Regions from separate parts of the Halomonas mongoliensis genome, predicted to be linked through region 2. Evidence: predicted binding sites of a transcription regulator. Region 2 holds the regulator's gene; each other region holds the start of a gene.
What was found. The regulator FNR, encoded in region 2, switches genes on or off when oxygen is low (the NO sensors DNR and NnrR bind a similar motif). The targets are predictions, from matches to a motif close to TTGATNTANATCAA.

Region 1 (9,651 bases), 530 kb from region 2:
CCCACCTCCGCGGGCTCATCGGTGGCCTTGACCTCGGGCAGGTGGAGGTCGCCCTCGATGCTCGAGACCTTGAGGCCATGGCGGCGCATCTGTGCCAGGTGCTCGCCGCGGGCGATAAAGGTCACATCCTGTCCGGCCTCGGCCAGGCGGGCGCCAAAGTAGCCGCCAACGCCGCCGCTGCCCATGATTGCCAATCGCATTGTCACTCCCTCGTTTTCGGCTTGAGCCTGACCCAGCCTACACCGGAACGGCTCGGTCTGGCATCGCCACTTGGTCGGCAGGCAGGGGCCCTGGGTCGGCAGGGGACGTCATGACGCCTGTGTGACCGGCTGATACCATGGGCGCTATCCCTCTTGTGCGCGGCTCCGGGCACTCCCGCCGCCGCCTCGCTTCACGGAAGAGCCCCATGACTCGATCCCGCCCCCAGGCCACCATGGACGACGCCCTCTCGCCGCTCTCGCTCAAGCGCGTGGGCATCGATACCTACCGCGAGAACGTGGCCTACCTGCATCGCGACTGCGACCTCTATCGCGCCGAGGGCTTTCAGGCCCTCTCCAAGGTGGAGGTGCGCGCCAACGGTCAGCGCATTTTGGCCAGTCTCAACGTGGTGGATGACCCCGCCATCGTCGACTGCCAGCAGCTTGGCCTCTCCGAGGACGCCTTCGAGTCCCTGGGCGTCGAGGAGGGGCAGCCGGTCAGCGTCTTCCAGGCCGAGCCGCCGGCCTCGATTCCGGCGCTGCACCGCAAGATCAACGGCGAGCGGCTGACTCGGGATGATTTCCGGGCGATCGTTCAGGACATCGCCGAGCTGCGCTACTCCAAGATCGAACTGACCGCCTTCGTGGTGGCCTGCGACCTGGGCGAGATGGACCGCGAGGAGATCTATTACCTCAGCGATGCCATGTGCCGCGTCGGGCGCCGCCTCGATTGGCACGAGCATCCGGTAGTGGACAAGCACTGCATCGGCGGCATCCCCGGAAACCGCACCTCCATGCTGGTGGTACCCATCGTGGCCGCCCACGGCCTGCTCTGTCCCAAGACCTCTTCCCGGGCGATCACTTCGCCGGCGGGTACCTCCGACACCATGGAGATGCTGGCCAATGTCGACCTGCCCTTCGATGAGCTCGAGAAGATCGTGCGGACCCATCGCGGCTGCCTGGCCTGGGGCGGTACCAGCCAGCTCTCCCCGGCCGACGACGTGCTGATTTCGGTGGAGCGGCCGCTCTCCATCGACTCCCCGGGCCAGATGGTGGCCTCGATCCTCTCCAAGAAGGTGGCCGCCGGCTCGACCCACCTGCTGCTGGATATCCCGGTGGGGCCCCATGCCAAGGTGCGCTCCATGCCCGAGGCGCGCCGCCTGCGCAAGCTGTTCGAGTTCGTCGCCGCGCGCATGGGATTGACCCTGGACGTGGTGATCACCGACGGTAGCCAGCCCATCGGTCGCGGCATCGGCCCGGTACTGGAGGCCCGGGATGTGATGCGGGTGCTCACCAACCACCCGGACGCCCCCATGGACCTGCGTCAGAAGTCCCTGCGCCTGGCCGGGCGTATGCTGGAGTTCGACCCGGACGTGCGCGGCGGCGACGGCTTCGGCATCGCTCGAGACATCCTCGACTCCGGGCGCGCCCTGGAGCGCATGCAGGCGATCATCGAGGCCCAGGGGGCCAGGCCCTTCGACCCGGACAAACCGCCCCTGGCGCCTCACGCCTTCGAGGTGGTGGCGCCGGAAGATGGCGTGGTGATCGGTATCGACAACCTCAAGCTGGCGCGGATCGCCAGGCTGGCCGGTGCGCCCAAGGCCGCCGGTGCGGGTGTCGACCTGGCTGCCCGCATCGGGGACGAGGTGAAGGCCGGGCAGCCGCTCTATACGGTCTATGCTGCCTTCCGCAACGAGCTGGCGCTGGCCCACCAGTCCAGCGAGCGCGACAGCGGCTTTACCCTGGGTCATCGCGACGAGCTGACCCGACTCAACGTGGAGATGTGACATGGATGCCGCCCTGCTCCATTTTTCCGACGAGGCCGGGCCGGCGCGGCGCCTGGCCGACGCCTGCCGGCTGCCGGCCCTGGCGGTGGAACGCCACCGCTTCCCCGACGCCGAGCTCAAGCTGACCCTGCCACTTGGCGACGAGCGGCAGGTGCCCGCCACCCTGGTGCTCTACCGCAGCCTGGACCGCCCCAACGACAAGCTGGTCGAGCTGCTGCTGCTGGCGCGGCACGCCCGTCGCCTGGGCGTGGCGCGCCTGGTGCTGGTGGCGCCCTACCTGGCCTATATGCGCCAGGATATCGCCTTCCATCCCGGCGAGATCGTCAGCCAGACCATCATCGGCGGCTTCCTGGCCGAGCTCTTCGATGCGGTGATCACCGTGGACCCCCACCTGCACCGCATCGAACGCCTGGAGCAGGCGATTCCCCTCGATCACGCCATCGCCCTCTCCGGTGCGCCGCGGCTGGCCGAGCTGATCGCCGGAAAGCGCCCCGAGGCGCTGCTGCTGGGCCCCGACGAGGAGGCGCTGCAGTGGGTCGCCCAGGCCGCCGAGCTGACCGGGCTCGACCATGCGACCTGTCGCAAGGTGCGCCATGGCGATCGCGACGTGGAGATAGCGCTGCCCGATGTCGAGGTGGCTGGACGGCGAGTGGTCCTGATGGATGACGTGGCGAGCTCCGGCCATACCGTGGCCCGTGCCGCCGAGGCCCTGCTGGCTGCGGGGGCGCTTTCGGTGGACCTGGCGCTGACCCACGCCCTCTTTGCCGGAGATGCCCTGGCGGTGATTCATGCTGCCGGGGTGGGGGAGGTGTGGAGCACCGACTGCATCGCCCACGACAGCAACGCCATCGCCATGGCGCCGGTGTTGGCCCAAGCGCTTGATGAGGTGCTGGCCGGCTGAGTCGCCCCGGCGTCCTGTCGATCCTGAAACGCCAGCGGGGCACGAGAGCGTCTCTCGTGCCCCGCTGGCGTTGTCGTTGGCCACCCGCCCGGCGAGTGGCGCTGCCGCCGTCAGGCGTAGAGGGCGGTCCCGCTGGCGGCCCGCAGGCGCTCCAGGGACATCACCTGTTGGCCTCGCTCCGGGGTATCGGTGCGAAAGCCGATCTCGAAGCCGCGGTCGGTCAGCTCTTCGATCCAGAACTCTTCACTGGCCATGCCCTCGGCTTCACTGGCGCTGGAAGCATGGAAGAGGCCGCCGCCGAGGTGCATCTCCTGACCGCGGGAGTGGAGGGCGAAGACGTCGACGAGGAAGGATTTCATGGCGCTCACATTGGCTTGGTGTGTGTGGCGCCCATCATAGCCAGGCAGTCGGCGAAGCGAGAGCAGATTCGGATTCTGTTGTAGCAAGTCCCATGCGTCGGCGACATCATTCCGCGACGGCATGAGTGATGCCCGAAACGAGGGGCCCCGTAGACGCAGCACGTCGCACCCGCGGGGCCCCGTGGCGCGGCGCTTAGTCGACGTCGGTGTCCGGCTTGTCACCGCCCCGGTGGGCAAGGGGGGCGGCCTCGTCCAGGCGGGGGTGGTGGTCCAGGAACTCCCGGTGGGGGTCGGGCAGGGTGTCCAGAGCCTGGAGGCTGCGGGTGATGGCGTGGATCGCCGCCGTCACGTCCCGGGTGTTGCCCGTTTCCGAGATGGTGTGCATGTTGCGGATCGGGAAGCCGATGGAGGTGGCCACGCAGTCCACGGCGGCCAGCACGCCGGCCATGCCGTCGGTGCCGGTATCGGCGCCGACGATATCCCGCTGCATGGGAATGCTGTGCTCCCGGGCGGTGGTCTCGATGATCCGGTTGAGCTGCTCGCTGGCGATGGCGCCCACCGAGAGGGTGAAGCCCTTGCCCATCTCCAGCGGCTGCATGCGACGGTCGCCGATGCCCGGGGCCGCCACATAGTCATGGTTCACGTCCACGGCGATGATGGCGTCGGGCCGGAGCTCGCCGGCCAGCACCCGGCTGCCGAAGCGGCCGATCTCCTCGTAGCTGGCGATGGCGAACATCACCCTGACCTGCTCGGTGCCGCCCGCCTCGGCGATCAGCCGCGCCACCTCGGCGGTAACGAAGCAGCCCAGGCCGTTGTCCAGGTAGGCGCCATAGAAGGTGTCCGGGCTGAAGCCGTGGCGAATGGGACGGTTGAAGAGGATGGAATCGCCCGGACGCACGCCCAGGTTCTCCACCTGCTGCTTCTTGTTCTCGCCGTGGATCTGCAGGTCCAGGTAGATCTGCTCCTTCTTGATGCCCTTGCTGCCGTCGCGCTGGGCCGGGTCGGAGAAGTGGATGGCGCCCAGGGCCTCCACGGTGCCGCCCTCGATGCGCCGGTAGCTGCCGGGCGCCTCGGGGTCCTCGCTGAACAGCGTGACCTCATGGCCGATCAGCACGTTGGGCAGGAAAGCGTCGGTGTTGATCCAGACCTTGCCGTCCTCGCCGATGGAGCGCACCTGCATGCGGATCTTGTCGGCGTGGCCGATCACCATCACCTTGAAGAGGTCGTCGCGGCCCGGGTGGGTATCCAGCACCACGCCCGCATGGCCCTTGAACTGGTGCAGCTGCCAGTCCGCGGGGGCGAAGCTCTCGAAGTGGGGTTTGAGCACGCCATAGGTCATGGCCGCCTCCAGGCCCACGGGGCTCGGAGCGGCGAGGATGCGCCGCATCAGCGCGAACTGCGGCTCGGGCATGGGCTCGGTCCAGGGGGTATCGCTCATCGCGTTCTCTCTCGTTTCAGGGTGAGATCATCGTTCCGGAGCTTACCATTCCGGGCGGCTGCGGTCTGTCCGAGGCGTCCTCGATTGCCACTCCCGCGACCGGCCAGGCCAGGCTATGCTGAGCCTCCTGGCCCATCGGTGGGCCTCGAGCGAGAAGGAGAGTCAGGCATGTGGTCAAGGGTGTCGGTGATATTGCCCCTCGGGCTGAGTGTGCTGTTGCTGGGAGGCTGTGCCGGCTCCCCGCCGGCGCCACCCGCCCCGAAACCTGAGGTCACGCCGCCCCCGGAGGTGGTGGTGCCCGGGGTCGGAAGGGAGGAGCAGTACTGGCTGCCGCCGCTGTTTCATGGCGTGGAGGACGAGGTCCACTACTACATCAGCCGCCTGCCGGACCGCCGCTTCGTTACCCGCTATGGCGGGCAGGAGCACCCGCGCCCCTGGTATATCGCCGCGGAGCGGCTCGGGCAGATCGGCGAGCCCGCCATCCCTGCCCTGGCCTCGCGGCTCGACACCCCGGACGAGTATGAGCTGATGCTGGTGCTCTATGCCATGATGCTTGCCTCCCAGGACCCGGCGCTGATGACCGCCACCGGCGGCGATACCCTTGAGCTTGGCAGCGTGCTGGACCCGCGCTACAACGCCGAGAACCTCGCCCTGGCCCGAGCCTGGTGGCAACGACAGGGCTGGCGCTGGGAGTAGCGGGGGAGGGCCCTGGCCCGTCCTCGACAGTGGCTTGAAGCCTGCGGGTGAGCCCCATTGGCGGTTGACATCTATCAAGGCAAAGGAGTCGACCTGGACTAGTCTACCTGTTGCGGCTAGGTGCCTGCGTTCGCAGTGACTGCCGTTCGTCAGAGGTTGTCGTTCCGCTACAGGAGAGTGCCACCATGGCCAAGAAGTCCAAGGATACTTCCCCCTCCACCCAGTCCGAGTCCCGGGAGGTGAGTCCCTTCCAGGAGTTCGAGCGTTTCTTCGACAGCTTCCTCGGGCGGGGCGGCATGCCGTCGCTGCGCTGGGACCACCCGCTGTGGGAGCGCTTCGCCGCCTTCGAGAAGGGGGTGCCTAAGGTCGATGTCATCGAGCGCGACGCCGAGGTGGTGGTGCGCGCGGAGGTCCCCGGCTTCGAGCGCGAGGATCTCGAGGTCTCGGTCACCGACCGCAGCGTCACCGTCAAGGGCGAGCATCGTCAGGAGAAGAAGGAGGAGCAGGGCGAGTTCTTCCGCTCGGAGATCTCCAGCGGCTCCTTCAGCCGCACCGTAGCGCTGCCCAGCGACATCGACGCCGACAGGGCAGAGGCAAGCTTCAAGAACGGCATCCTCGAGCTGACCCTGCCCAAGCTGAAGCAGGCCAGCCGGCGCAAGGTCGAGGTGAAGTGACGGCCTGGCGGGTCGGTTACCGCTTCTCCCGACCCGTCTGCGCGGCGGCCTCGACCGGCGCCGGCTGACTGACGAAGGCGTCGCGATGAAAGGCCGCAGCGGCCTCCACCTCCGCCAGGCCGCGCTGGCCGGGTTCCGGTGGTGCCTCGCCGGCCAGCACGCGCAGCACCGTCCTCACGCCCCGTGACAGGGAGATGAGGTTGTAGCCGCCCTCCAGTACGAACACCAGCCGGCCGCTGCAGTGCCGCCGGGCCAGCGCCTGGAGGATGCCCGTCATGGCGGCAAAGCCGTCATAGGAGACGTTTAGCGCCAGATCATGGCTGTGGGGGTCGAATCCTGCCGAGACCAGGATCAGGTCGGGCTGGAACCACTCCGCCGCCGGCACCAGGATCTCGCGGAACGCCTTGAGGTAGGCGGCGTCACCGGCGTCGGCCGGCAGCGGGACATTGACGTTGGTGCCGTCTCCCAGTCCTGCGCCGACCTCCTCGAGGCTGCCCGTCCCCGGGTAGAAGGGCGAGGCGCGATGGATGTCGAAGAAGAGCACATCCGGGTCCGCCCAGAAGATGTCCTGGGTGCCGTTGCCATGGTGGGCATCCCAGTCCACGATCATCACCCGCTCGCAGCCCAGCGCCAGGCGCGCATGGGCGGCGGCCACCGCTACGTTGTTGAACAGGCAGAAACCTCGGGCGCGCACCGGCTCGGCGTGGTGGCCCGGCGGCCTCACCAGCGCAAAGCCGCTCTCCGTGCGCCCCTGGAGTACCGCCTCCACCGCGGCGATCGCCGTGCCGGCGGCCACCTCGGCCGCCTCGACGCTGCCGGGAGACACCGCCGTGGTATCCACGTCCAGCCAGGCGCTCTTGCCCCGCAGCCGAGACAGGGAGTCCACGTAGGAGAGGGTGTGGACCCGCGCCAGCTGTTCCCGCGTCGCGGCCATGCCGGTCTGGAAGGTGACCCCGGGTACCGGTTCGAGCTCGAGGAGGTGGCGGATGGCGGTCAGTCTGGCGGGGTGTTCCGGGTACTTCCAGGGTACGCCCAGCCCCGACAGCAGCGAGCGGATGCGGGTGTCCATGCGGCCCGGCAGGAACGGCGCCTCGATGTCCGGTTCATGGGCCAGCATGCGTTCGTCGTAGAAGGTGATGACCCGACTCTGGTGGCTCAAGACTCAGGCTCCCTGGTGGGTGGAACCCCTCGCGGGGCCGCTACCACAGCATAGCCATGAAGCACGCCCGGCGTGCCTTTACGTCGTCGACAGTTGGATGTCAGGCTCTGCGTACGGCTGGCTCGGCCCGGATATGCAGGTGCACGGCGCAGGCAACGCGCAGCATCGAGGCCAGGTTGGGTACGGTGCCTTTGGTGGCCATCACTTCGCCATACAGTTCGCTGATGAACTGACCGGTAGAAAGCTGCTGGTCACGGGCTAGCAGGTCGAGGATCTCCCAGAACTCGTTCTCAAGCCGAACGCTGGTGACGCTACCCTGCAGGCGCACCGAGCGGGTGGTGCACTCGTAGCGTTCGGGGGCGGTGGATGCATAGACGTGACACATGGCTTCTCTACTCCGCTGGCGAAAGCATATTTTCGGCGACATGCCGGTTTCGCCATGCCTCGACATTGCCCCCTGTGGCTGCCCTTGAGCATTAGACCATCGTCGATGTAGTACTCCACTGTTACCCCAACTGCGCATCGCAGGCTTACTCTCAGCTGAGGTGTCTGATGTCTTCGGCACCCCGACAACAACAAGAGACCAGGCGCAGGCGCTCACTGGCGACTGGGCCTTCACTCTGGAGAATCCAGCGATGAATTCCCCCAACCTCTCCCGCCGCGTCTTCCTCAAGGCCAGCGGCGGTGTCCTGGCCGGTACCCTGGCCTTTGCCAGTGGTCCGATTGCACTGCTCGCACCGTCCCGCAGCTGGGCGCTCTCCCTGGATACGCTCAGCTCGCGTCAGGGCGAGATGCTCCTCGCCATCACCCGGCAGATGTTCCCGCATCCGGGCCTGGAGGACGCCGCCTACGCCATGGTCGTTAAGAGCCTGGATCGCAAGGCGGCCGATGCTTCGATGCATGCCCTGTTGAAGGAGGGTATCGATGCACTCGACGCGTCCGCCGCCGGCGACTGGTTAGCACTTGACGATGCTGGACGTCTCCAGCACCTGGCCCCCATGGCCGGCCAGCCCTTCTTCGAGACCGTTCGCGGTGATGCGGTGGTTTCGCTCTATGACAATTCCCTGGCCTTCGCCCACTTTGGATACGAGGGCGCCCAGGGCGACGGTGGTTACCTGACCAAGGGCTTCAATGACCTTGACTGGCTGCCCGAGCCGCCCAAGCCCCAGGCCGGGTACCTGCCCTTCGAGAGCGTGGGCTGACGCTGCCAGATCGCTTGCCACGATAACGACAACAACGACGTATCCGGAGACGCCAAGATGGCAATGACCGACAATCAGCAGACCTTTTCCCACGACGATGACAGTGTCGTTGTGGTGATCGGGTCCGGCGCGGGGGGCGGCACCCTGGCCAACGAACTTGCCCAGCAGGGCATCGATGTAGTGGTTCTGGAGGCCGGAGCTCTGCACACTACTGCGGACTTCCTGGCAGACGAGTGGGCTTCCTTCGCCCAGCTTGCCTGGCTGGATACGCGCACCACTTCAGGAAGTTGGCGGCTTGCCAGAGATTTCCCCAACCTGCCCGCCTGGATCGTCAAGGCAGTGGGCGGCACCACCGTCCACTGGGCCGGAGCCAGCCTGCGTTTCCAGCCCCACGAGTTCGCGGCGCTCACCACCTACGGTGAGGTCGAGGGGGCCAACCTGCTCGACTGGCCACTCAGCTATGATGACCTCGCCCCCTACTACGACCGCGCCGAGAAGCGAATGGGCGTAACCCGTACCAATGGCAACAAGGGGTTACCCGGTAACAACAACTTCAAGGTGATGCATGCTGGTGCCGAGAAGATGGGATACTCCTGCGATACCGGTCATATGGCCATCAACAGCGAGCCGCGCGACGGGCGTGCAGCCTGTCAGCAACGTGGCTTCTGCTTCCAGGGCTGCAAGACCGGTGCCAAGTGGTCGACGCTCTATACCGAACTTCCCGAGGGTATCGCCACGGGCCACCTGGAGCTGCGCCCGGAATCCCACGTGGCACGCATCGAGCATAACGACAGCGGCAGGGTCACGGCCGTGGTCTACTTTGATGCCGAGGGCAACGAGAAACGCCAGAAGGCTCGCCTGGTTGCAGTGGCCGGCAACTCCATTGAGACGCCGAGGCTGTTGCTCAATTCCGCCAGCAGCCTGTTCCCGGCGGGGTTGGCCAATGGCTCGGGGCAGGTAGGTCGTAATTACATGCGGCACATGACTGGCTCGGTCTATGCCACCTTCGACGAGCCTGTGCGCATGTATCGCGGTACTACTATGGCCGGCATCATCTCGGACGAGTCCCACCATGACGCCGAGAGAGGCTTCGTAGGCGGCTACGAGATGGAGACCTTGGCGCTGGGCCTGCCGTTCATGGCGGCCTTCTTCGATCCCGGTGCCTGGGGGCCGCGTTTTACCGGGGCGCTCGATCAGTATGAGAACATGGCCGGCATGTGGTTGGTGGGTGAGGATCT
Region 2 (9,651 bases):
GAGCAACGTCTATGTGCTGACGGTGCGCAACCTGGACGGCCAGGACCACAGCTACCGCCTGGAGGCCTCGGGCCTGCCGGAGCTGCGCCTGGACACCGACCGCATCGAGGTGCCCGCCGGCGAGTCCCGCCGCGCCGTGGTCTCGATAACCGCCGACCCCGCGGTGATCGACAGCCCCAGCCACCCCATTACACTGCGCCTCGAGGCCGATAACCACCCCAACATCACCCTGGAGCGCGAGACCCGCTTCCTCGGCGAGATCCGGAGATAACATGTCCCACCCCGTGACCCCCTGGTACAAGCAATTCTGGCCCTGGCTGCTGCTGGGCCTTCTGTTCACCTCCATCACGGCCAGCAGCACCCTTGCCGTCATGGCCGTGCGCACCGCCGACGGCATGGTGCAGGAGGACTACTACGAGCACGGCCGCGCCATCAACATGGTGCTGGCCAAGCAGGAGCGCGCCGCCGAACTGGGCCTGACCGCCAGCCTGCGCATCGACCCGCTGACCAGCGACGTGGTGCTCGACCTGGAAGGGGGAGAGAGCTTCCCCGAGAAGCTCGACTTCGAGCTGATCTTCCCCACCCAGGACGACCGGGATATCGAGCTTGTGCTCGAGCACGTGCGCGACGGCCGCTACCTGGGTCAGGCGCCGGACAACCTGCGCTACCGCTGGTACCTGCAGCTGCAGCCCAGCGTCGACGAGCCCGAGTGGCGCCTGGTGGGCGAGGCCCGCTTCCCCGACGAAGAGGCCGTGCGCCTGACTCCCGGACGCGCCGCCCCCGGAGACGACAGCTGAGACGCCGTGACCGGCGAGGAGCCACCTGCTCATGAGTAACGCGGTCACGGCGGCAGCGGGCTGCTACCACTGCGGCAGCCCGGTGCCCGAGAACGCGCCCTGGTCGATCACCCTCGACGAGACGCGCCACTCCCTCTGCTGTCCCGGCTGCGAGGCGGTGGCCCACGCCATCGTCGACGGCGGCCTCGAGAGCTACTATCGCTTCCGCACCGAGCTGCCCGAGCGCCCCGACGAACGCGAAGCCGCCCGCGCCGAGACCTGGGCGGTCTTCGACGATCCGGGCCTGCAGCGCCAGTTCGTTCACCCCGAGGGCGACGACAGCGGCCGGGTGCACGCCACCCTGGCGGTGGACGGCATCACCTGTGCGGCCTGCGCCTGGCTGATCGAGCACCGGCTCAATGCCATCGAGGGCGTCGACTCCAGCGCCGTCAACCTCAGCCATCACCGGGTGCGGGTGAGCTGGGACCCCGAGGCGGTCAGGCTCTCCCAGCTGCTGGCCGAGATGGCGGCCATCGGCTATCAGGCCCAGCCCTACGAGCCGGACGAGGCCCAGGCGCGCCTGCAGCACGAGGAGCGCATGAACGTGCGCCGGCTGATCATCGCCGCGGTGGGCATGATGCAGGTGATGATGTTCTCCATCCCCATCTACGTGGCCGGCCCCGAGGGCATCAGCGAGGACTTCCACGCCCTCTTCCACTGGCTCTCCTTCGCCCTGACCACCCCGGTGGTCTTCTTCTCGGCGGCCCCCTTCTTTCGCAACGCCGTGCGCGACCTGCGCACCCGGGTGCTGGGCATGGACGTCCCGGTCTCCCTGGCCATCGGCTTCGCCTATACCGCCAGCGGCTATGCGGTGATCACCGGCAAGGGCGAGGTCTACTTCGACTCGGCGGCCATGTTCACCTTCTTCCTGCTCTTCGGACGCTACGTGGAGGCCCGGGCCCGGCGGCGCAGCGGCCACAGCGGCAACGCCATGGCGGGCGCCCTGCCCCTCTCCGCCATTCGCCTCACCGACGAGGGGGAGGAGCGCATCCTGCCGGCCAGCGAGCTCGCCGCCGGCGACCGGGTGCTGGTCAAGCCCGGCCACGGCGTGCCCGCCGACGGCGTCATCGAGGATGGCGAGTCGAGCCTCGACGAGTCCATGCTCACCGGCGAGTACCTGCCGGTCACCCGCCGCCAGGGCGACGTCGTCACCGGCGGCAGCCAGAACATCGAGAGCCCGCTGGTGGTCAGGGTCACCCACGCCGGCCGCGAGGCGCGAGTGGCCGGCATCGTCGACCTCACCGACCGCGCCTTCGCCAGCCGCCCGCGCCTGGCCCAGATGGCGGCGCGCATGGCCCACCTCTTCGTGCTGCGCCTGCTGCTGGTCACCGCCGTGGTCACCATCACCTGGTGGTTCATCGACCCGGCGCGGATGCCCTGGATCATGCTCTCGGTGCTGGTGGTGACCTGTCCCTGCGCCCTGGCGCTCGCCACGCCGACGGCCCTCACCGCCGGCCACGGCCAGCTGCGTCGTCGCGGCGTGCTGGTGACCCGTGCCGACGCCATCGAGGCGCTCTCCCAGGTGGATAGGGTGATCCTCGACAAGACCGGCACCCTGACCACCGGCCGCATGGCCCTGGTGGAGACCCGCGCGCTGGGCGAGCTGGGTGCCGAGCGGGCGCGCACCCTGGCCGCCGCCCTGGAGGCGCGCTCGGAACACCCCATCGCCCGGGCCTTTCAGCCCTTCCGCCTCGCCACCGTGCAGGCCAGCGACGTGGTCAGCCGCACCGGCCAGGGGCTAGAGGGCACCCTGGAGGGGCGCCGCTGGCGGCTCGGCAAGCCTGACTTCGCCGCTCCCGGGGCCAGCCTCGAGGCACCCGGCGAGGGGCCCTGGCTGCTGCTCGCCGAGGAGGGCGAGCCGCGGGCCTGGTTCGCCCTGCAGGACCGCGTTCGCGATGACGCCGCCGCTACCGTGGCCGCCCTCCGGGCGCTGGGGCTGGAGGTGGAGCTGCTCTCCGGTGATACCCCGGAAGCCGCCGGTGAGCTCGCCGGGCGGCTGGGCATCACCACCTGGCGTGGCGGTGCCACCCCCGAGGACAAGCTCGAGCGCATCCGCGAGTGCCAGGCGGCCGGCGAGAAGGTGGCCATGGTGGGCGACGGCATCAACGACGTGCCGGTGCTGGCCGGTGCCGATGTGGCCATCGCCATGAACGGCGCCACCGACCTGGCCCGCACCAGCGCGGACGCCATCCTGCTCAGCCCGCGCCTGTCGCGCATCGTCGAAGCCGTCGAGATCAGTCGCGCCACCCGCCGGGTGATGCGCCAGAACATGGTCTGGTCGGTCTGCTACAACTTCTCGGCCATGCCGCTGGCCGCCGTGGGGCTGGTGCCTCCCTGGCTGGCCGCCATGGGCATGTCGGCCAGCTCCCTGGTGGTGGTGGGCAACGCCCTGCGCCTCAACCGCTTCCGCAGCCGAGCGCTGCCGGAGCAGACACCGCCGCCCGCCCCCTCCCCTGAACCGTATCGGGTGAACGCATGAGCATCCTCTACCTGCTGATTCCGCTGTCGCTGATTCTGCTGGGCCTTGCCGTCTGGGCCTTCTTCTGGGCGGTCAAGCACGACCAGTTCGAGGACCTCGAGGGCCCCGCCCACCGCATCCTCTTCGACGAGGACGAGAACGACCTGCCGCCGGAGGAGCGCCAGCGTCGCCGCGAGGCGCGCGAACGTGCCGCCCGCGAGCGCGCCTCTCGAGAGCGCCAGGACAGCGGCGACGAGGAGCGCTGATGGATCCCACCGGACTCGGCCTGCCGCCGCTGATCGCGGCCTTCGTCTTCGGTCTGCTCGGCGGCGCCCACTGCATCGGCATGTGCGGCGGCATCATGAGCGCCCTGACCTTCGCCGTCCCTCCCAGCATGCGCTCTCCTGCCCGCCTCTCCGGCCTGCTGCTGGGCTACAATCTGGGGCGCATCGGCAGCTACATGGTCGCCGGCGCCCTGGTCGCCGCCCTGGGTACCCTGCTGACCCTGACCCCGACCACCCGGGTCGCGCTGCAGCTCTTTGCCGCGGTCATGCTGATCCTGATGGCGCTCTATATCGCCGACTGGTGGAAGGGGCTGCTGCGGGTCGAGGCCCTGGGCAGGCGCCTGTGGCGCCACCTGGAGCCGGTGGGTCGCCGCCTGATGCCGGTGGTGAAGGTACCCCAGGCCGTGGCGCTCGGCGCCATCTGGGGCTGGCTGCCCTGCGGGCTGGTCTACTCCATGCTGGCCTGGAGCCTGGCCATGGCCGACCCGATGATGGGCGCCGCCCTGATGGGCGCCTTCGGCCTCGGCACCCTGCCGGCCCTGCTAGCCACCGGCCTGGCGGCACGCCAGCTGGGCGGCCTGATCCGCCATCGGGCCACGCGCAGCATCGCGGCCCTCTCCATCATCGCCTTCGCCCTCTGGCAGCTCTGGAGCCTGCTGCCCGCCGGGGCTCACGGCTGATCGACGACTATTCCACGCCGGATTGACACAGCTCAACGCCCCACTCCTCGAGTCGCCCTAGCATGGAGAACACATCCACTCCCGGGAGCGCCTCGATGTCTGTCCCTGCGAAACTCACCGATCGCGCCGGGCCATCATGGGTCACCGGAGACAGCCCCATGTTGCAGCTCCATGACCACGATGGGTCGCACTACCTGACCTACCCGCCTCCCGAGCGGTATAGCGCCGAGGTCGGCCCCGAAGCGCTGGAGCAGGCCCTGCGCGAGCGCGGCGGCGCACGGCCGCTGGCACTCCACGTCCATCTTCCCTTCTGCCGCCAGGCGTGCCGCTTCTGCGCCAGCCAGCGCGTGCCCTCCCGGGATAGCCGCCAGGCCGAACCCTACCTGTCGAGGCTCGACCGCGAGATGGTGCTGGTCAGCCGCCTGCTGAGCGAGAGTCCGCCCGTGGAGCGGCTGCACTGGGGCGGTGGGGCGCCGGCCTTTCTCTCCCTGGACCAGATGGGCGACCTCTTCGACCGCCTCGACGCCCGTTTCGGGCTCTCGGGGGCCCGGGGACGCGACTTCAGCATCGAGATCGACCCCCGCGAGGCGGATGTCTTCACCCTGCGCCACCTCCAGGCCCTGGGCTTCAACCGCCTGAGCCTCGGCGTCCAGGAGTTCGACCTGCGCGTGCAGCGCGCCGTCAACCGCGTGCAGCCCCGGGTGCTGACGGAGTCCCTGGTGGACGAGGCCGAGCGGCTCGGCTTCCGCTCCCTCAACCTCGACCTGATCGTGGGCCTGCCCCTGCAGACGCCCCGGGGCTTCGGAGATACCCTGGAGCAGGTGATCGCCATGGCCCCGGCGCGCATCACCCTGCACCGCTATGCGCACCTGCCCCAGCGCTATCGCCCCCAGCAGGAGATCCGCGTCGAGGAGCTGCCCGACGCGGCGACGCGCCTGGCGATCCTTGGCGAAGCTCGGGGCCGCCTCCAGGCGGCCGGCTATGTGCATATCGGACTCGGTCACTTTGCCCGCCGCGATGACAGCCTGGCCCTGGCCCTGAGCGAAGGCCGGCTGGCCCGGGACCTGCAGGGCTATACCTCCCACCCGCCAGGCGACCAGCTGGGCCTGGGGGTTGCCGCCATCAGCCGGGTCGGCGCCACCCTGACCCGCAACGCCCGGCAGCTGGAGGAGTACGAGGCCGCCCTGGATGCCAGCCGGCTGCCCGTGGCCGGCGGCCTTCGCCCAGGCCCCGAACAGCGGCTGCGCGCCGCCGCCATGGAGGCGCTGGCCTGCCGCCGGGAGCTGGATCTCACCGCCCTTTCCAGGGAGTATGGCTGCAATGCCGGCGTCCTCCTCGCCGACGATCTGCAGCGTCTGGCCCCCTTCTGCGAGGCGGGGCTCCTCGAGCGCCAGGGCGAGCGGCTGCGCCTGACGCCGGACGGCGCATGGGGGCTGACCCGCCTGCTGGCCGCCTTCGACCCCGGCGCCGACCCGACGCCCTGAGTCGGCCGCCGGGGGCTACCTCCTTGGAGGTGGTTTGCCCCGCCTGCTTTATCCTCCATAATGCCTTCCATGATCACGATCAAGGAGAAGGCGGCCATGCCTGACAGTCTGACCGGACGGCGGCGCTCTGTCCTGCACGAAACTCGCTGCCAGACCTGCAGCCTGAGTTCGCTCTGCCTGCCTCTGGCCCTCGAGGTGCAGGACATGGACCAGTTCGACGCCATCATCCGCCGCCGGGCACCGCTCAAGAAGGGCGAGACCCTGTTCCGTCAGGACAACCCCTTCACCAGCGTCTTTGCGGTGCGCTCCGGCAGCCTCAAGCAGGTGACCACCGAGGGGAGCGGCGAGGACCAGCTCACCAACTTCTACCTGCCCAGCGAGCTGGTTGGGCTCGACGGCATCGACGAGGAGCGCTACCCGGGCACCGCGGTGGCGCTGGAGACCACCACCGTCTGCGAGATCCCCTTCGACCGCCTGGATCAGCTGTCGGAGTCGCTGCCGGAGCTGCGCGGCCAGCTCTACCGCAGCATGAGCAAGGAGCTGCGCGATGACCGCCGCATGATGCGGCTGCTGTCGCGCAAGACCGCCGACCAGCGCCTGGCCAGCTTCTTCACCAGCCTCTCCGACCGCTTCCGGCGGCGCGGCTACTCGCCCTACAGCTTCCGCCTCTCCATGTCCCGGGCCGATATCGGCAACTACCTGGGCCTGGCCGTGGAGACGGTCAGCCGCATCCTGGGCCGCTTCCAGAGCCAGGGCCTGGTGGAGGTCTCGGGCCGCGAGGTGCATATCCTCGACCTCGACTCCCTGATCCAGGTCGCCGAGGAGGAAGGGGCCAAGTAGCCCCGGGCCGCCTGGCCTTAACCCCTCACGCAGAACCCCCCATCGGGCGAGTGCCCGATGGGGGGTTCTGGTTTTCGAGTCATGAGTTCCCGAGCCCTGGCGCCGGCGTCAGGGCTACTCGTTCAGCAGTTCGATGCGGCTGGCCTGCCGCCGCGCCTGCGCCTCCTCGAGCCCGACGAAGTCGAACAGCTCGCGGTCGGCCAGCTGGGACGGTGCCACATTGGTGACCGCCTTGAACATGCTCTCCAGGCGCCCGGGGTGTTTCCTCTCCCACTCGGCCAGCATCTCCTTGACCACCTGGCGCTGCAGGTTGGGCTGGGAGCCGCACAGGTTGCAGGGAATGATCGGGAACTCCATCAGCCGCGCATACTCGGCGATATCCGCCTCACGGCAGTAGGCCAGGGGGCGGATCACGATGTTATTGCCGTCATCGGAGAGCAGCTTGGGCGGCATCGCCTTGAGGCTGCCGCCGAAGAAGAGGTTGAGGAACAGCGTCTCGAGGATATCCTCCCGGTGGTGGCCCAGGGCAATCTTGGTGGCGCCGATCTCCTCGGCGAAACCGTAGAGGGAGCCGCGGCGCAGCCGCGAACAGAGCGCACAGGTGGTCTTGCCCTCCGGGGTCTTCTCCTTGACCACCGAGTAGGTATCGCGCTCCAGGATGTGGTACTCGACGCCGAGCGACTCGAGGTAGTCGGGCAGCACCTGCTCGGGGAAGCCGGGCTGCTTCTGGTCGAGGTTGACCGCCACCAGGGAGAAGTTCACCGGTGCATTGCGCTGCAGGCTGCGCAGGATGGAGAGCATGGCATAGCTGTCCTTGCCGCCGGAGAGGCACACCATGACCCGATCCCCTTCATGGATCATCCCGTAGTCGATGATGGCATTGCCGGCCTGGCGGCGCAGGCGCTTCTGGAGCTTGTTGAACTCCCTTTTGCCCCTGGCATCCAGGGCATCGAGGGTCGGCGAGGGGGCCTCGTGATCGGCGGGCACGGCCTGGGAGGCGGCCTCGTCACGCTCACGAGGGTCAAAGATCACGGCGTCTTGCATGGGTCTTGGCGCTGCCAGTGCGGGCGGAAAATGACGGGCGCCATCCTACCACTCCGGGGGCCGCGAGGCGACGCCGCGCCCCCTGCGCTGGGTCAGGAAAAGAGCCGGGCGGCGCTGGCCTCGCGGTCCAGCCGCAGGAACATCAGCGCCGTGGTCACCGCATCGCCCAGGGCGGTATGGCGCCCCATCACCGGGACGTCCAGCAGCGCCGCCACCTTCTCGAAGCGCGGCGTGCTCTCCACCTCCGGATGGAGACGCCGCAGCCGGCGCAGGTAGCTCTGGGCCACGTCGATGGTGGCGTTGGGCAGCTCGAAGCCGAAACGCGGACGCAGCTCGCGGTTGAGGATCGCCAGGTCATACTCCAGGTGCCAGCCCACCAGGGGGCGATTGCCGACGAAGTCGATAAGCCGCTCCAGGGCCTGATCGACGCTCAGCCCTCCGTCCAGGTCGATGCCACGCAGGCCGTGGATGCGGATCGAGTCGCCACACAGCGACGCCGGCCGCGCCAGGCGCAGGTCCAGGGATTCACTGGTCAGCACCCGATCACCGCGCACCTTGACCGCAGCGATGGAGACCAGCTCGGCGCTGCGGGTATCCAGGCCGGTGGTCTCGGTATCGATCACCACCATCTCGTCCCCGGTATAGGGGTGAAAGAGCCAGGCGTAGTCGCCGTTGGCATGCCGCCGCCGATCGGCGGCGCGCCTCAGTGTCTTGAACATCACGGATTCTCCTTGTTGTGGTTGTCGTTCCGTCGGTCTCATGAATACTCGAGATGAAAGCGATGCGAGAGGCGCTGCTTGAAGTCCTTGACGATATGCAGCGCCTCGCGCAGCAGGTCGCGCTCCAGGGAGGAGAGCTCCTGGACGACCACGCGATCGGGGCTGCGCTCCTCATCGCCACCCTCCAGCCGGGCCAGCTGCTGCTTGAGCCGCAGCTCGGTAAACAGCGACAGCGCCTCGCCGAGATCCTCGGCAAAGCGCGGCTCCAGGCGTCCGTCAGCCGCCAGGGCGTCCAGCCGCTCCAGGGTGGAGGTGGGCCGGATCCGCCGCTCCAGGGCCATGACCCGCACCCCGTGGACGATGGGGAAGATGCCGCCCTTCTTGATGTCGATACCGTGCTGGGGGCGCTTGAGGGAGCCGAAGAGGGTCAGCGGCGTGGAGAAGCGCAGGATGGTGCGGGCGAAATAGGAGAGCAGCAGCTCATCGCCGGCGCAGCGCGCGAAGAGCTCATCGCGGACCCGGTCGAGCAGCGCCGGGTTGCCGGCCACGGCGTGGGAGTCGAGCATGATCGCCAGCTTCATCAGGCTGTCGCCATCGCGCTTCTCGGCCCAGCGGGCGATGCGCGCGTGCCACTGCTTCACCGTGCCCACCCACTCGGGGTTGGAGACCATGATATTGCCGGGACAGGGCGGGTAGCCCAGCTCGATCAGGGTCTCGGTCAGCCGCTGCATCTGCTCGGCGCAGTCGGGCCACTCCAGGCCGTCGGCCAGGATCAGGCCGTTGTCCTGGTCGGTCTTGAGAATCTGTTCGCCGCGCCCCTCGCTGCCCATCACCATCAGGCAGCTGTCCCGGTGGTAGCGCTCGTCGACCAGGAAGCCCCAGGCCTTGTTCATGATCCGCCCGTTGAGGGCGGCCAGCAGGCCCATGGCGAAACGCAGCTTGACCCCCTGGGCCATCAGCGCCTTGACCAGCTCGGGGGTACGGCGACTGGCGGCGGCCAGCGCCTCCAGGCTCTCCGCCTGCTCCACCTGCAGGCTGACCACATAGCTGCGGCTCGAGAAGTAGCTCAGCACATCGGTAAGCTCCACCACGCCGACCGCTGCCTCCTTCTCCACCACCACCACCCGCTCCACCTTGTGCCGGGTCATCACCACCAGGGCCTCGAAGAGGTACTGGGCGCGGGTCACGGTGATCAGCTCGGCGCTGCCGATGCCGTCCAGGGCGCTCTCCCGGTCGCGCCCCTCCACTACCAGGGCGTTGAGCAGGTCGGTCTTGGTCACCATGCCGGGGCCGGCGTCGCCCTCCA
Region 3 (9,651 bases), 630 kb from region 2:
CCAGCACGCCATCGCCGCCGTGCCATTCGATCAGCGCCTGGGCCAGGCGCCGGGGCAGCTGCTCCCCCAGCCAGGAAGAGAGGCGCCGCCTCGGCGTCTCCCGCCGGGCGATACAGAGCGCCTCGAAGGCCTCGATGTCCGGCAGCAGGTCGATGGCCAGCTCGTCGCCGGGCCGCCAGTGGCTGGAGATCTGCAGCATGGCGGGCCCCGAGAGGCCACGGTGGGTGAAGAGCATGGGCTCGCGGTAGTGCCCACGAGGCCGGCCGTCCTGGATGACGCGCACCGCCACCTCGCAGGCGACCCCGGAGAGCGCCCCGGCCCGAGCCTTCCACTGGGAGGTCAGGGTGAAGGGCACCAGCGCCGGGCGCGTCTCGGTAACCTCGAGCCCGAACTGGCGGGCCAGCTCGAAGCCGAAGCCGGTGGCTCCCATGGTGGGAATGGAGAGCCCTCCGGTGGCCACCACCGCCGCCCCGCAGTCGATGGCGCCCCGGGAGGTCACCACTCGCATGCCCTCGCCATGGCGCTCGAGGCGCTCCACCGAGGTGTTGAGGCGCAGCTCCACTCCGGCCCACTCGCACTCGGTGAGCAGCACCCGCACGATCTCCTTGGCGGAGTCGGCGCAGAACAGCTGGCCCGGGGCCTTCTCCACGTACTCCACCCCGTGGCGCTCCACCAGCTCCACGAAGTGCTCGGGGCGATAGCGCTTCAGCGCCGAGATGCAGAAGTGCGGATTGGCGGAGAAGAAGTTGGCCGGCGTGGAGTTGAGGTTGGTGAAGTTGCAGCGCCCGCCCCCGGACATCAGGATCTTGCGCCCGGGCCGCTTGGCGTGGTCGATCACCAGCACCCGCCGCCCTGCATAGCCCGCGGTCAGGGCACACATCAGGCCGGCGGCGCCGGCGCCGAGAATCACCGTGTCATAGGTCATGGTCAGGTCGGGCCGCTTGTGAAAGGGAGGCGCATTCTAGCAGGCCCGCGCCCGGCTGTTGATGCCGCCACAGCTGTACAAAAATTGAACCAACGTACAATACCTGTACACTAAATAGGCGCATCAATACGATTGTGAATTGTTGTCACAATTGCGCCGAGTATCATGGGTAGCCTGAACAGGCACCCGTGCCGGGCAGGATGCCCGGCAGTCTCGCAGCTTCGCGCCTTCGCCACCCCGGACCCAGACCCGAGCTCCCATGACCCCCTCTTCGTCTCGCCTGACCCCACGCCTGCTGGCCGCCCTGCTGGTGCTGCTGCTGGCCACCCTGCTCTCCAGCCCGCCCGCCGCTGCCCAGGAGCGTACGCCGGTGATCGGCGCCCGGGCCACTCTGGCGCCCTGGTCCGACCCCCTGGAGGCGCTGGGGACCCTGCGCGCCGACGAGAGCGTGACGCTCTCGGCCACGGTCACCGACATCGTCGCCGAGGTGAACTTCCGCGACGGCCAGGTGGTGGAGGCCGGCCAGCTGCTGATTCGCCTGGAGGATGCCGAGCAGCAGGCGCAGCTGCGCGCCGCCCAGGCCCTGCGCGACGAGCGCCGTGCCACGGTGGATCGCCTGGCCCAGCTGCAGAGCCGCAATCTGGCCCCGCGGGCCGACGTTGAGGACGCCCGGGCCAGGCTGCGTCAGGTGGAGGCGGAAATCCAGGGGCTGGAGGCGCGGCTGCGCAACTACCGGCTGCGCGCTCCCTTCGACGGCGTGGTGGGCTTTCGCAATATCAGCCTCGGCAGCCTGGTCACCCCGGGCACCGAGCTTGTGACCCTCGACAAGGTCGACGTGATGAAGCTCGACTTCAGCGTGCCCGAGGTGTTCCTGGCCCTGCTCGAGCCCGGCCTGCCCCTGACGGCGCGCAGCGTGGCCTTCCCCGACGAGCGCTTCGAGGGCCATGTGGAGAGCGTCGGCTCCCGGGTCGACCCGGTGAGCCGCAGCGTCAGCGTGCGCGCCAGGCTAGAGAACCCCGAACGGCGCCTGCGCCCCGGCATGCTGATGGAGGTCATCGTCCAGCGCAGCCCGCGGGAGGCCGTGGTGGTGCCGGAGAGCGTGCTGGTCCCCAGTGGCGATCGCCAGTACGTCCTGGTGATCGACGAGGATGACCAGAATCGCGTCGAGCGCCGGGAGGTGAAGGTGGGCGAGCGGCGCACCGGTCAAGTGGAGATCCTCGAGGGCATCGAGGCGGAAGAGCTGCTGGTGGCCCATGGTGTCCAGCGCGTCCAACCACGGGACCAGGTGACCCTGCTCGGGGTGGCGGATGCCGACACCTCGGTGCCCGAGATCCTCGAGGCGAGCCGCGGGGAGCGTGACTGATGCGCCTCTCCGACCTCTCCGTACAGCGCCCGGTGCTGGCCACCGTGCTGGCACTGCTGATCGTCGCCTTCGGGCTGCTGGCCCTGCAGCGCCTGCCGCTGCAGGAGTACCCCTCCATCGACCCGCCGGTGGTCAGCATCGACACCCGCTATCCCGGCGCCTCCGCCAGCGTGGTGGAGACCCGCATCACCCAGGTGCTGGAGGACCGCATCGCCGGGGTCGAGGGCATCGAACTGATCACCTCCTCAAGCGAAGATGGCCGCTCGCGCATCAATATCGAGTTTCGCCTCGACATGGACATCGATGCCGCCGCCAACGACATCCGCGACCGCATCTCCGGGGCCCTGCGCAACCTGCCCGACGAGGCCGACCCGCCCGAGGTGCAGAAGGCCGACTCCAGCGAGGAGGTGATCCTGTGGCTCTCCTTGACCGGCGACGGCTACACCATTCCGGAGCTGACCGACTATGCCGACCGCTACCTGGTAGACGGCTTCTCGGTGCAGCCCGGGGTGGCCCGGGTGCGCATCGGCGGCGGTCGCGAGTACGCCATGCGGGTGTGGATCGACCGCAACGCCCTGGCCGCTCGCAACCTCACGGTGAGCGATGTGGAGAGCGCCCTGCGCGCCGAGAACGTCGAGCTCCCGGCCGGCTCCATCGAGTCCCGAGAGCGTCAGTTCATCGTGCGTTTGCCGCGCAGCTTCAACCAGCCGGATGACTTCGAGCGCCTGGCGCTGACCCAGGGCGCTGACGGCTACCTGGTGCGGCTGGGCGACGTCGCTCGGGTGGAGATCGGCTCGGTGGAGGACCGCTCGGTGTTCCGCGCCAACGGCGTGCCCATGGTGGGCCTGGGGATCCTCAAGCAGTCCACCGCCAACGTGCTGGAGGTCTCCCGAGGCGTCCAGGCGGAGCTCGAGCGGGTCCAGGGGGGACTGCCGGAGGGCATGGAACTCTCCCTCAACTACGACGCCTCGGTGTTCGTGGCCGGGGCCATCGAGCAGGTGATGATGACGCTGTTCATCGCCATGGGGCTGGTGGTGGTGGTGATCTTCCTGTTCCTCGGCAACGTGCGCACCACCCTGATTCCCGCGGTGACGGTGCCGGTGGCGATCATCGGCGCCTTCATGGCCCTGGCGCTCATGGGCTTCTCCATCAACCTGCTGACCCTGCTGGCCCTGGTGCTGGCCATCGGCCTGATCGTCGACGACGCCATCGTGGTGCTGGAGAACATTCACCGCCGCATGCACGACTACGGCGAAACGCCCCTGGTGGCCGCCTTCAAGGGGACACGGCAGATCGCCTTCGCGGTGATCGCCACCACCCTGGTGCTGGTGGCGGTCTTCGTGCCGCTGGCCTTCCTGCAGGGCAACGTGGGCCGGCTCTTCTCGGAGTTCGCCCTGACCATGGCCGCCGCCGTGGCCATCTCCAGCGTACTGGCGCTATCGCTGACCCCGATGATGGCCTCCAAGATCCTCAAACCGGCCCAGGATGACAGCCGTGTCGCCCGGGCCGTGCAGTGGCTGCTGGAGCTGACCCAGCGCCTCTACCGCACTCTACTGGAGTGGGTGCTCAAGGCGCGCCTGGCGGTGCTGGCGGTCTTCGTGGGGCTGATCGCCGCCACCGTCTGGCTGGCCGACCTGCTGCCCAGCGAGTACACCCCTCAGGAGGATCGCGGCAGCTTCATCATCCTGGTCAACGGCCCCGAGGGCGCCACCTTCGACTACATCATGGACTACATGAACGAGATCGAGGCGCGCCTGGAGCCCATGGTGGAGAGCGGCGACATGGAGCGGGTGGTGATCCGTGCGCCACGCGGCTTCGGTAATATCGAGAACTTCAACAACGGCTTCGGCATCATCGGCCTGGCCGACTGGGGTAGCCGCCGCGACGCCTGGGCAATCATGGACGACGTGCGTCGAGAACTCGCCGGGCTGCCGGGCGTCCAGGCCTTTCCGGTGATGCGCCAGGGCTTCGGCCAGCGCATCGCCAAGCCAGTGGAGTTCGTGCTGGGCGGCGGCACCTACGAGGAGCTGGCCGAGTGGCGCGACACCCTGATGGCGCATATCCGCGAGGACAACCCGCGGCTGATCGGGCTGGACAGCAACTACCGGGAGACCCAGCCCCAGCTGCGGGTCGACATCGATTACGAGCGCGCCGCGGACCTCGGCGTCACCGTCACCGAGATAGGCCGCACCCTGGAGGTGCTGCTGGGCGGGCGCAACGTGACTCGCTACCTGGATAACGGCCAGGAGTATGACGTCATCGTCGAAGGCGACCGCGCCAGCCAGGCGAGCCCCAGGGCGCTGGACAATATCCAGGTGCGCTCGGCGCGCTCGGGCGAGCTGATCCCCCTGGCGAGTCTGGTGACTCTCACCGACTTCGCCGGCGCCAGCACCCTCAACCGCTTCAACCGCCTGCGCTCCATCACCATCGAGGCCAACCTGGCCGACGGCTACTCCCTGGGGGAAGCGCTGGAGTATCTGGAGAGCGCCGCCGCCGAGGTGTTACCGCCCCAGGTCCAGACCGATGTGAGCGGTGCCTCCCGGGACTTCCAGCAGGCCAGCGGCGCCACCACCTTCCTGCTGATCCTCGGCGCCCTGGTGGTCTTCCTGGTGCTGGCCGCCCAGTTCGAGAGCTTCGTGCACCCCTTCGTGATCATGCTCACCGTGCCCCTGGCCATGAGCGGCGCCATGCTCGGGCTCTTCGTTACCGGCCAGTCGCTGAACATCTACAGCCAGGTGGGACTCGTCATGCTGATCGGGCTTGCCGCCAAGAACGGCATCCTGATCGTGGAGTTCGCCAACCAGCTGCGCGACCAGGGGCTGGCCTTCCGTGACGCCCTGGTGGACGCCGCGGTGACCCGCCTGCGTCCCATCCTGATGACCGCCGTGACCACCATGGCAGGCGCCATCCCGCTGATCGTCGGCAGCGGCGCGGGCTCGGAGTCGCGCATGGTGATCGGCACCGTGATCCTCTCCGGGGTCGCCGCCGCCACCCTCTTCACGCTCTTTATCGTGCCGGTGGCCTACGACCTGCTCGCCCGCCACACCGGATCCCCCGGCGACGTCAAGCGCCGCCTGGAGGAGGAGATGGAAGCGAGCCAAGCCGGACGCTAGTCGATGTTCGCTCTGCCATCAGGCACAAGGCCACCCCGCGGGGTGGCCTTTTTTTGCCTCCAAACCCGTCGCTGCGACACCAGACCGCAGGCTCGAAATGCCTCGAATTCCTCCTCTTCAACGCGGCATAGACCACCCAAAAAGGCATAAAACATACATCAAAACACGGGCTAAAATTTGCCAATCTTTTCAAGCACCTTGCGCTCACAAAACATTATATGAATATTAACTTTTCACCCTCCCCCCGAGCCCTAACCTGTATTTTTTCTTCCACATCAGCAAGTTATGCGACTTCATAAAATTGATTCATATCAATTTTCTGCGGGCAGGGCTTGCCTATATTGGCCGTGGCAGCACCCCTACCCGCAGGCAAGCCTGCCGTGATATCCGCCCATTTCACGGAGTCGCACATGGACATCGTTGAACTATCCAGGTTGCAGTTCGCCTTCACGGCGATGGTGCATTTCCTGTTCGTACCACTCACGCTGGGTCTCTCGATCCTGCTGGCGATAATGGAGACGGTCTACGTGATGACCGGCAAGACCATCTATCGCGAAATGACCAAGTTCTGGGGCAAGTTGTTCGGCATCAACTTCGCCCTGGGGGTCACCACCGGCATCGCCATGGAGTTCCAGTTCGGGACCAACTGGTCCTACTACTCCCACTATGTCGGCGACATCTTCGGGGCGCCGCTGGCCATCGAGGCGCTGATGGCCTTCTTCCTGGAGTCGACCCTGGTGGGGCTCTTCTTCTTCGGCTGGGACCGCATGTCGAAGCAGAAGCACCTCGCCGTCACCTGGCTGATGGCCCTGGCCACCAACCTCTCCGCGCTCTGGATCCTGGTCGCCAACGGCTGGATGCAGTACCCCATCGGCTCGGAGTTCAACCTCGAGACCATGCGCATGGAGCTGACCAGCTTCAGCGAGGTGCTGCTCAGCCCGGTGGCCCAGGTCAAGTTCGTGCACACCGTCTCCGCCGGCTACGTCACCGGTGCCGTCTTCGTGCTGGCCATCTCCAGCTGGTATCTGCTCAAGGGCCGCGAGGTCGCCTTCGCCCGGCGCAGCTTCGCCATCGCCTCCGCCTTTGGCCTGGCCGCCGTGCTGTCGGTGATCGTGCTGGGCGACGAGTCCGGCTACGAGCTGGGCGACGTGCAGCAGGTCAAGCTGGCCGCCATCGAGGCAGAGTGGGAGACCCAGCCGGCGCCCGCCGCCTTCACCCTGGTGGGGCTGCCCAACGAGGCGGAGCAGCGCACCGACTTCGCCATCCATATTCCCGCCGCCCTGGGGCTGATCGCCACCCGCTCCCTGGACCAGGAGGTGACCGGCATTCGCGAGCTCAAGGAGCAGCACCGCGAGCGCATCATCACCGGCCAGGAGGCCTACGAGCTAATGTACCGCCTGCGTCGCGGCGAGGGCAGCGAGGCCGACGCCGCCCGCTTCGAGGAGGTACGCGGCGACCTGGGCTACGGCCTGCTGCTCAGCGCCTATACCGACGACGTACCCAATGCCACCGCCGCCGAGATCGAGCGCGCCGTGGAGGCCTCGGTGCCCAAGGTGTGGCCGCTGTTCTGGACCTTCCGCATCATGGTGGCCGCCGGCTTCATCATGCTGGTGCTCTTCGTGCTGGCCTTCTGGCACAGCGTGCGTCGCCAGCCCGAGGCGTCACCCTGGCTGCTGCGCTTCGCCCTGTTCAGCCTGCCGCTGCCCTGGATCGCCTCCGAGGCCGGCTGGTTCGTGGCCGAGTATGGCCGCCAGCCCTGGGCCATCGGCGAGATCCTGCCGATCCATATCGCCGTCTCCCACCTGACGGTCAACCAGGTGCTCTTCACCCTGATCGCCATCGCCGTGCTCTACACCATCTTCGTGATCATCGAGATCTGGCTGATGCAGCACTTCGCTCGCAAGGGGCCCTCCGGCAGCGGCTATCACGCCGGCCCGGACGACCTCGACGCTCCCGCCACCGCGCTGACCGGCAAGCCACAGGAGGCATGACATGGACTACGAAACGCTCAGATTCATCTGGTGGGTGCTGATCGGCGTGCTGCTGATCGGGTTCGCGGTCACCGACGGCTTCGACATGGGCATGGCCAGCCTGCTCAAGGTGGTGGGCCATAACGACGAGGAGCGCCGGGTGATGATCAACTCCGTGGCGCCCCACTGGGACGGCAACCAGGTGTGGCTGATCACCGCTGCCGGCGCCCTCTTCGCCGCCTGGCCGCCGGTCTACGCCGCCGCCTTCAACGGCTTCTACCTGGCGCTGATGCTGACCCTGTTCGCGCTCTTCCTGCGCCCGCTGGCCTTCGACTACCGCTCCAAGCTCGACAGCCCCGTTTGGCGCAGCCGCTGGGACTGGATGCTGACCATCGGCTCGGCGGTGCCGGCGCTGCTCTTCGGCGTCGCCTTCGGCAACCTGCTGCAGGGCGTGCCCTTCCAGTTCGACGACATTCTGCGCCTGGACTACCAGGGCGGCCTGCTCGGCCTGCTCAACCCCTTAGCGCTGCTGGCCGGGCTGCTCAGCCTGCTGATGTTTGTCACCCACGGCGCCGCCTGGCTGCAGATGAAGACCGAAGGCGAGCTGCGCGCCCGCAGCGCCGCCATCGGCACCCTGACCGCCCTGGTCTGCGCGGTGCTCTTCCTGGTGGCGGGCGTCTGGCTGATGTTCGGCGTGGACGGCTACCAGGTGACCAGCGTCATCGACACCCAGGGCCACAACGCCACCACCGCCAAGCTGGTAGAGGCGAGCGCCGGCGGCTGGATGGCCAACTATGCGCGCTTCCCGGCGCTCTGGCTGCTGCCGCTGCTGGGCCTTGCGGGCTTCTTGCTCTGCTCGCTGACCATGAAGGCGGGACGCCACGTGCTGGCCTTTGTCAGCTCTTCGCTGGCCATGGCCATGGTGATCGTCACCACCGGCGTCACCATGTTCCCCTTCGTGATGCCCTCGTCGCTCAACCCGGCCCACAGCCTGACCATGTGGGACGCCACCGCCAGCTACATGACGCTGATGATCATGTTCGTGGTGGTCTGCATCTTCGTGCCGCTGGTGCTCGCCTACACCGCCTGGAGCTACTGGGTGATGCGCGGCCGGCTCAACGAGCAGTACATCCGCGACAACGACAAGGCGCTCTACTGAGCCCGGCCTGAAAGGAGATTATGACGATGTGGTACTTCGCCTGGATTCTCGGCGTCACCCTGGCCGCCGCCCTCGGCATCCTCAACGCCATGTGGCTGGAGCTCAACGGCTATGAAGGCGAAAGCGCCGGAGAGGACCATGAGCGCGGCGACTGAGTCGCCCACCCCGCGGCAGCGGCTCGTCCGCTGCCTCGCCCCTCAGCGCCACTGGCTGCGCGGTGCGCTGCTGCTGGCACTGTCGGGCGCCGTGCTGCTGGTGGCCCAGAGCTGGCTGCTGGCGGCCCTCTTTTCCTACTGGCTGCTGGCCTGGCAGGGGCTGGCCCCCGCCGAGGCGCCGGCGGCCTGGTGGCTCCCCGCCCTGGCCGCCTGCCTGGCCCTGCGCCCGCTGCTGCACGCCGGCCGCGAGGCGCTCTCGCGCCGGGCCAGCCGCGACGCCCGGGCCGCGCTGCGCCGCACGCTGCTCGAGCGGCTGGGCGAGCTGGGCCCGGCGCGGCGGCGCTACGGCAGCGACGGCGCCCTGGGTGCCAAGGTGCTGGAGCAGGTGGACGCCCTGGACGGCTATATCGCCCGCTACCGGGTGCAGAGCCGCCTGGCGGTGCTGGTGCCGCTGCTGCTGGGCGGCATGGTCGCCCTGCACAGCCCCCTGGCCGCCGGCCTGATGCTGCTCACGGCCCCCCTGGTGCCGCTCTTCATGGTCCTGGTGGGGCGCGCCGCCGCCGGCGCCAGCCGCCGTCAGCTCGAGACCCTGGCGCGGCTGGGCGGCCACTTCCTCGACCTGGCCCGGGGCATGGGCACCCTGCAGCGCCTGGGCGCCACCGCCCAGGCGGGGCGGCGCATCGCCGCCGCCAGCGAGGCCTACCGCGGCCGCACCATGGGGGTGCTGCGCCTGGCCTTTCTCTCCAGCGCCGTGCTGGAGTTCTTCTCCGCCCTGGCCATCGCCCTGGTGGCGCTCTACCTGGGGCTTGGCCTGCTGGGCATCCTGCCCTGGGCCAAGGGCGAGGTGCCGGTGATCTATCAGTCGGCGCTCTTTATCCTGCTGCTGGCCCCGGAGTTCTACGCGCCGCTGCGCCAGCTGGGTGCCGACTACCACGCCCGTGCCGAGGCCGAGGGCGCCATGGACGA

Region 1: the regulator FNR is predicted to act here: its motif matches at 5,443-5,456, upstream of ACRYRV_RS02680 (Hsp20/alpha crystallin family protein).
Region 3: the regulator FNR is predicted to act here: its motif matches at 5,703-5,716, upstream of ACRYRV_RS02180 (cytochrome ubiquinol oxidase subunit I).

What each region holds. Positions count from the first base shown of each region.
Region 1 covers NZ_CP199288.1:575,545-585,195, reverse strand. Annotated here, with positions in the region: gene ACRYRV_RS02710 (2-dehydropantoate 2-reductase) at 1-200, opposite strand, end outside; gene ACRYRV_RS02705 (thymidine phosphorylase family protein) at 407-1,984, shown strand; gene ACRYRV_RS02700 (ribose-phosphate diphosphokinase) at 1,986-2,885, shown strand; gene ACRYRV_RS02695 (hypothetical protein) at 2,996-3,244, opposite strand; gene ACRYRV_RS02690 (M20/M25/M40 family metallo-hydrolase) at 3,438-4,682, opposite strand; gene ACRYRV_RS02685 (hypothetical protein) at 4,851-5,378, shown strand; gene ACRYRV_RS02680 (Hsp20/alpha crystallin family protein) at 5,564-6,052, shown strand; gene ACRYRV_RS02675 (histone deacetylase family protein) at 6,069-7,211, opposite strand; gene ACRYRV_RS02670 (ribbon-helix-helix domain-containing protein) at 7,312-7,596, opposite strand; gene ACRYRV_RS02665 (twin-arginine translocation signal domain-containing protein) at 7,847-8,413, shown strand; gene ACRYRV_RS02660 (GMC family oxidoreductase) at 8,471-9,651, shown strand, end outside.
Region 2 covers NZ_CP199288.1:1,102,028-1,111,678, forward strand. Annotated here, with positions in the region: gene ccoG (cytochrome c oxidase accessory protein CcoG) at 1-271, shown strand, start outside; gene ACRYRV_RS05115 (FixH family protein) at 273-797, shown strand; gene ACRYRV_RS05120 (heavy metal translocating P-type ATPase) at 829-3,315, shown strand; gene ccoS (cbb3-type cytochrome oxidase assembly protein CcoS) at 3,312-3,560, shown strand; gene ACRYRV_RS05130 (sulfite exporter TauE/SafE family protein) at 3,560-4,258, shown strand; gene hemN (oxygen-independent coproporphyrinogen III oxidase) at 4,417-5,742, shown strand; gene fnr (fumarate/nitrate reduction transcriptional regulator Fnr) at 5,839-6,582, shown strand; gene ttcA (tRNA 2-thiocytidine(32) synthetase TtcA) at 6,697-7,626, opposite strand; gene ACRYRV_RS05150 (3'-5' exonuclease) at 7,719-8,345, opposite strand; gene ACRYRV_RS05155 (putative nucleotidyltransferase substrate binding domain-containing protein) at 8,384-9,651, opposite strand, start outside.
Region 3 covers NZ_CP199288.1:474,606-484,256, forward strand. Annotated here, with positions in the region: gene ACRYRV_RS02165 (NAD(P)/FAD-dependent oxidoreductase) at 1-925, opposite strand, end outside; gene ACRYRV_RS02170 (efflux RND transporter periplasmic adaptor subunit) at 1,185-2,288, shown strand; gene ACRYRV_RS02175 (efflux RND transporter permease subunit) at 2,288-5,401, shown strand; gene ACRYRV_RS02180 (cytochrome ubiquinol oxidase subunit I) at 5,812-7,392, shown strand; gene cydB (cytochrome d ubiquinol oxidase subunit II) at 7,394-8,530, shown strand; gene cydX (cytochrome bd-I oxidase subunit CydX) at 8,557-8,685, shown strand; gene cydD (thiol reductant ABC exporter subunit CydD) at 8,669-9,651, shown strand, end outside.